One region of the Bacillus sp. WC2507 genome, then DNA from elsewhere that is predicted to be linked to it. Evidence: predicted binding sites of a transcription regulator. Region 1 holds the regulator's gene; each other region holds the start of a gene.

The links. Region 1 encodes NrdR, which represses ribonucleotide reductase genes. Its sites were predicted from a motif close to AACACNATATATNGTGTT; they were not measured.
Region 2: a site for NrdR is predicted at 1,051-1,068, ahead of ACUN28_RS11435 (anaerobic ribonucleoside triphosphate reductase). Genes of this name have one in related genera too.
Region 3: a site for NrdR is predicted at 1,198-1,215, ahead of nrdI (class Ib ribonucleoside-diphosphate reductase assembly flavoprotein NrdI). Genes of this name have one in related genera too.

Annotation. Positions count from the first base shown of each region.
Region 1 is NZ_JBQXPN010000001.1:1,146,150-1,148,425, reverse strand. It holds gene ACUN28_RS06195 (replication initiation and membrane attachment family protein) at 1-845, opposite strand, end outside; gene nrdR (transcriptional regulator NrdR) at 997-1,458, opposite strand; gene speD (adenosylmethionine decarboxylase) at 1,743-2,126, opposite strand.
Region 2 is NZ_JBQXPN010000001.1:2,142,247-2,144,522, forward strand. It holds gene ACUN28_RS11425 (HesB/YadR/YfhF family protein) at 1-180, opposite strand, end outside; gene plsY (glycerol-3-phosphate 1-O-acyltransferase PlsY) at 289-885, opposite strand; gene ACUN28_RS11435 (anaerobic ribonucleoside triphosphate reductase) at 1,111-2,276, shown strand, end outside.
Region 3 is NZ_JBQXPN010000001.1:4,290,866-4,293,141, reverse strand. It holds gene ACUN28_RS22650 (GNAT family N-acetyltransferase) at 1-5, opposite strand, end outside; gene ACUN28_RS22645 (hypothetical protein) at 251-445, shown strand; gene ACUN28_RS22640 (hypothetical protein) at 471-788, shown strand; gene nrdI (class Ib ribonucleoside-diphosphate reductase assembly flavoprotein NrdI) at 1,265-1,624, shown strand; partial or broken gene ACUN28_RS22630 (ribonucleotide reductase N-terminal alpha domain-containing protein) at 1,611-2,276, shown strand, end outside.

The DNA of each region.
Region 1 (2,276 bases):
ACAGGTAACGCTTGACCATTTTCGAACTGATACCAATCACGTGCTCCTTTTCTAAGCCTTTCGATATCAATTGTCTGCATCTCTGTCACCGCACCAAGAACGATATTTTGCATCGATAACACATCTACATCATACACGTAAGCGAGTGTAATGACACATTCTCGCACTTGATCTGTAATCGCCTTTTTAGGGACAAGAGCGGACAAACCATCTACAAATAAGGAGAAATCAAAGAAATCATTCCAAACTTTTGGAGCGTCTCCCTTCTTGTTACTTGGCATCACTGTCGTTTTTGGAATACGAAGGTCCTCTTGCGCATGCTCAAGCTGTCCTGGATTAAACGAACCAAACACATCATTGAAAGAACGCGTAACATTCTCATAAGAAGCAAAATCAAATTCTTCTTCTAAGAAATATTGCTTTACTTGATTATATTTTGTCCGGCTCAATCGATTGTATAAAAAGATACTTAACACAATATCATCAAAAAATTGCTTTGGAGATAAAGGTGGTTGCAGCTCGTATATAAACATTCGAATATCTTTTTCTTTCTTAATATATACTTTTAAAAGCCCAATTGCCTCTAACTTTACTCGTTCCTCATATATTTCAGGAAGCTGCATTTGCATGGTCACCATAAGGGAATGATGTGTATTCTCTTTTCCAAATACACGATCTTGCTCTAACTCTCCCCATAGCGTCATGTACAAGCTAAAAGCTCTACTACCTATTAACGGCTGATACAACATCGTTAATACTTTTCGGTCGTAATTATGCAGTAACCCTTTCGCACTTACTTTATAACGATCAATTGGCAATAGCTCCATCCATGACTGTTTTTCCATTCTTGCTTTTCCTTTCTCTCATCCAATCTATACTCTACTTCATTCGTTCTATCTTCATTATATAATTTCTTAGCGAAAAAGAGCTATTAGCTTTCGCTTCTAGCTCTCTTATCTCATTACTTACGGTATGTAAGAGAATAAAATACAGCTTCTATTCTCTTTCTTTTTGCAGTATATCTTTTAATTCTTCAATAAATACATTTAAATCTTTAAATTGGCGATATACAGAAGCAAAACGTACGTAAGCAACATCGTCGATATCACGCAGTTCTTCCATAACAATTTCACCAATCATATCACTTTTCACTTCTGATATACCTAAATTACGAAGTTCACGTTCCACACTTTGAGTTACTTCTTCTAATTGCCTTAAAGATACTGGTCTTTTTTCGCACGCTTTAATTAAGCCGCGCAAAATCTTTTCTTTATTAAACTCTTCTCGTGTGCCTTCTTTTTTTACAACGATAAGAGGTGATTCTTCTACTCTTTCAAATGTCGTAAAGCGACTTAAACAACTTTCACACTCTCTCCTTCTTCGAATAGAGCGCCCCTCGTCTACCGGACGCGAATCTAACACTCTTGTACCATTATGAGAACAGGATGGACAACGCAATATATTCACTCCTTTACACTATACTCTTTATTTTTTCTCTACTTACTTCATCTACAATATATATACAGTATTATATAACTCATTCTAACTCTCTTACCACTTTAAGTTTCAGCACATTACTTTAACATCTCGTTTTTAAAAATAAGATGGTAGATGGGGTGATAACTTATTCGTAAGAGCTCAATTTATCTCACTAACGAGTACGTTATATGTTTCCTTTTTTATAAACTAAAAAAGAGGTGCATTATACACCTCTTTACATTTTAAATCAATTATGTTCTTTTTTAAAGAGCTTTTGTTTCTCTCTGCTTAATTTCGAAGCTACCAGTGCCTCGAGGAAGCTCGATGCTCTCACGCGTTTTCGCGTTTAAACCTTCTGCAATATATTCTGCAGCAACATTTGGATCAATACGATCCCCACAAGTATAAACATCAATACTTGCGTAACCGTGCTCCGGAAAGCTATGAATTGTTAAATGTGATTCCGAGATAATTACTACTCCACTTACACCTTGTGGTGCAAATTTATGGAAAGCAACCTCACGCACTTCAGCACCAGCTCTTAGTGCTGCATCCACAAATAATTGTTCAATATACGGCATGTCATTAAGCTTGTCGAAATCGCAATCCCAAAGTTCAGCGATCACGTGACGACCCATCGTATCCATAGTATCCATTCTACAGTTCCCCCTTGTAAATTTATTCTAACTGTTCGAATTGAAAACTAATTTGCAATTTGGCTTGCTCCACTACCACGGGGGAAAGTTAGTCCAGAGAGGTCCTAACCCTTTAAGTAGTGACTACGTACCTCAGCTCTT
Region 2 (2,276 bases), 1.0 Mb from region 1:
TTCTTCTTGAGTCTGAACAGCAGGATGTGCAGGATCATCTTTACGAATACCTAAAGAAAGTCCTTTTTGTACAGTACTGCAACCGCCGTATTGTACGAAAAGGCGTAGTGTTTCACCCGATTGTAAGTTTAATTCGTTTTTATACCATTGTGCTGCTTCTTTTGTTACGGAAAGATTCATGTATAGTTCCTCCAAATTATGTTGCTTTTTCTTTAGTATAAAAAATAACGCAAAAAGACGCTATTAATATGCTTCACGTTTTCTTTTTGCGTTATGTGGGTTACGATCTTATTTTTGCTTTTTTGAAAAGTTTGCTTTCGGTTCAGTTTTATTTATAATTCGTCCAATATTTGCACGGTGTTTATAAATAACCATACCTGCTAATAAACACATCGCAATAATGAAGATTTTATCCCCGCTAACAATTGATGCGATAACGGCAACGACAGCTGTTACCATAGAAGAAAGTGATACGTATCTTGTTGTAAATAAAAGGCTGAAAAAGACAACAGCTAATATTGCAAAAACAACTGGTGAGTAGCATAATAGCACGCCAGCAGAAGTTGCAACTGCTTTACCACCACGGAATTTCGCGAAAATCGGATACACATGTCCAAGAACAGCTGCTAACCCGAACCAGAGTGGGTGAACGTCTAACCCGAAAATAATCGGTAGACTTGTTGCTAATGTACCTTTTAAAATGTCAGCAATTGTAACGATAAAACCTGCTTTTTTCCCTAGTGTGCGGAATGTATTTGTTCCGCCTAAATTACCGCTGCCATGCTCACGAATGTCGATTCCATAACCGATTTTTCCAACGACTAGTGCAAATGGAATCGAGCCAAGTAAGTAGGAAACGATAAATAAAAGATATGTAGTAACCATAAGTTCAGTCTCCTTTATTCAAATGTGTTGATAAAGGGTAAAAAGAGTTTTTCCCGTATATTGTACCATACATTTGTAAAGAGCACATTTCTTTTTTGTAAATGAAAAATTCATTATTTCGTGAAAAAAATTTCACAGGAATGTTACATTTCTCACAGAAACAACAAGACTATATGTAGTAACATTTTAATCACAAGACAACAACATATTGGTGGAGGGTTATAAATGTTACAACAAAATACACGTGGAGAAGAATTAATGAAAGTTTTCGAGACAATTGTCCACGGCAATGAACAAGATTTAATGCAAGAAAATGCAAATGTAGATGGCCGCTCTCCAATGGGAGTAATGGGAACGTTCGCATCAGAGAGTGCGAAATATTATGCAGTTGAAAATTTATTGTCAGATCAAGTGAAAAAAGCGATAAATCAAAATATATTATATCCACATGACTTAGATTTTTATGCGACAGGAACGACGACTTGTTCACAAATTCCATTAGCGCAAATGCTTGCTAATGGTTTTCATACTGGACATGGACATATGAGACAACCGCAAGACATTAAAAGTGCGTTGGCTCTTTCGTCTATTATTTTTCAAGCGAATCAAAATATGCAGCACGGTGGTCAATCGTTTGCACTATTTGATATTGATTTAGCTCCGTATGTGAGAAAAACAGTAGAGAGACATAAGAAACGATTACAGTCATATCCGCTTACGAAAGAACAAATAGAAGAATTTGCATGGAAAGAAACGGAAAATGATGCGTATCAGGCGTGTGAGGCTTTCGTTCATAATTCAAATAGTATGCACAGTAGGGGCGGGGGACAAGTACCGTTTATTTCTATTAATTATGGAACAGACACATCAAAAGAGGGACGATTACTAGTTAGACAGCTTTTAAAAGCGACACAAGCTGGTCTTGGTAAAGGGGAAACACCAATTTTTCCTATTCAAATTTTTAAAATGAAAAAAGGTGTGAACTTTGAAGAATCTGATCCGAACTATGATTTATTTGAATTAGCGTTAGAGACAACGGCTGAACGATTATTCCCTAATTTTTCATTTTTAGATGCGCCATTTAATGCAGTGCATTATGATGGACGACCGGAAAGTGAAGTATGTTACATGGGATGCCGTACCCGTGTTATGTCTAACATACATGGAGAAGAAACAGCGATTGGAAGAGGCAATTTATCATTTACGTCTATCAACTTAGTGAAATTAGCATTAATTAGTGGTTCAAAAGAAGCATTTTTTGAAGCATTAAATTATTACTTAGATTTAGGAATTAAGCAATTATTAGAGAGATTTGAGTATCAATGTACGAAGCGAGCGAGAGATTTTCGATTTCTCTATTCACAAGGTGTATGGCGTGGTGGGGAAAAGTT
Region 3 (2,276 bases), 3.1 Mb from region 1:
ATCATAGTATCCCTCCTAGTTCTATTTATATATTGTAGCATAGTGGTATGGAACTTTGCATAATTGAATGTCGAAATGTTTGATATAGAGAAGTAGCTATGTTAGTATATGATATTTAGTGGACATATAGTAAAGTGATATCGTTTGCGAAATAATGAAAATGCAATGAAGGTATAGCACCTGGATAATTTTACAGTTGTTGACCTATAGAATATACGATAAAATAAAATATTGCATAGAGGTGAAATACATGGATGAACAATTAGCAAATACAATTTTGGATCAGCTGAAAAATGGTGAAATAAAGGAGTATGTTGCAACGAAAGATGTATTTTATACGTTTAGGAAAGTTGTAGTAAGTCGAGAAGATTTTAAACATATTATAGGGAACGCGCAGCGCGGCGGGCAAGTAATTTATACATATTCAGAAACGCCACGTTCGTAACTAGAAGAATATAGGGGGGAGAATTATGGGCGATTTTAAACAAGGTATATTACCACATTGGGATTATATGTGGAAAGATAGAGCCGGCAATAGATTTATGGGGATGGTCATGTATCCAGAGAAACGAAAGTGTTCGGCAAAAATGCTTCAGAAAATAAAAAGAGCATATGAAGAGGCTTTAGAAATTAAAGTAACTGTACAAGTTCAACATACATATCAGTACGTAGAAGGAATGATTGTATACTTTGATGAAGAGGCACCTGTATGTACAATGATTGATAAAGATGAAAATCCACATCATATATTTGTAAAAGATATTTTGCGTATTGAGCACTCTGAATAATCTTTTCGTAAATAAGTTGAATTTCCATAATAATAATCTTTTTCTGTAATAATTATCTTTTAGTATGTAACGCGAACCGAAAGTATATGTATAATATTTAATAAAGTAAAATTGATAAATGTAATCGTTTTTTAGAACAGATTATCGTTTCATGTCTGTTCTTTTTTGCGTGATGCTGGAGAAATATATTACTCCAGCATTTGCCGTTTTATGACAAAATATATTGGTAACTTTTTTAAAAATAAGGTTAAATTCGTTGACAACTTTTTTGAAAAGCACTTTATTGACATGAGTTTTAGAATGTTGTTTCATAGTCATTGTATTGAAAAAAATCGACTGTCTTGTCGAAAAGTAAAAGTTAAAAAAAGAAAGAATTTATACATATATCTTGTGTCTTATTTTGAAACGTAATACAATATATAGAGAAATCAAGAACAACATATAGAGAATATAGATTGGAGAGGGAGGGGTCGGAAATGTTAGTTGCATATGATTCTATGACAGGAAACGTGAAGCGTTTCATCCACAAATTAAATATGCCGGCCGTTCAAATTGATGAAGATCTAGTAATAGATGAAGACTTTATTCTTATTACGTATACAACAGGTTTTGGCAATGTACCAGAACGTGTTTTAGACTTTTTAGAGCGCAATAATGGAAAATTAAAAGGCGTATCTGCAAGCGGCAATCGTAACTGGGGAGACATGTTCGGTGCAAGTGCTGACAAAATTTCTACTAAATATGAAGTGCCTATTGTATCAAAATTTGAGTTATCTGGAACAAATAACGATGTAGAATATTTTAAGGAAAGGGTGCGGGAGATTGCGACACATTGAACTGAATAATGAAATCACGCAAATGCAGGACGGTTTTTATCAGCTTCATAAGGATAAAGAGGCATTAGAAGTCTTTATGGAAGAAGCTAGAGAGAATACCGTTTCTTTTAATAGCGTGGCAGAGCGAATGGAGTATATGAAAGAACATGATTACTATTACAACGTTCTGGACGAGTATAGCTTGGAGGAAGTAGAAGAGGTATATAACATCGCTTATGGTGAAAACTTCGAGTTCCAATCTTATATGGCAGCATCTAAGTTTTACAAAGATTATGCGTTAAAAACGAATGATCAAAAACAATACTTAGAAAGCTATGAAGATCGTGTAGCAATTGTGTCATTATACTTAGGACGCGGTGATGTTGCGAAGGCAAAACACTTCGCAAGCATGATTGTAAAACAAAACTACCAACCAGCGACACCAACCTTTTTAAATGCGGGAAGAAGCAGAAGAGGAGAAATGGTGTCTTGTTTCTTGTTAGAGATGGATGATAGCTTAAATTCAATCGGCTTTAACATTAATACAGCAATGCAATTATCGAAAATTGGCGGTGGAGTAGCTTTAAACTTATCTAAGCTACGCGCACGCGGTGAGCAAATTAAAGGTATCGACAACGCTGCAAGTGGTGTAGTACCTGTTATGAAATTACTT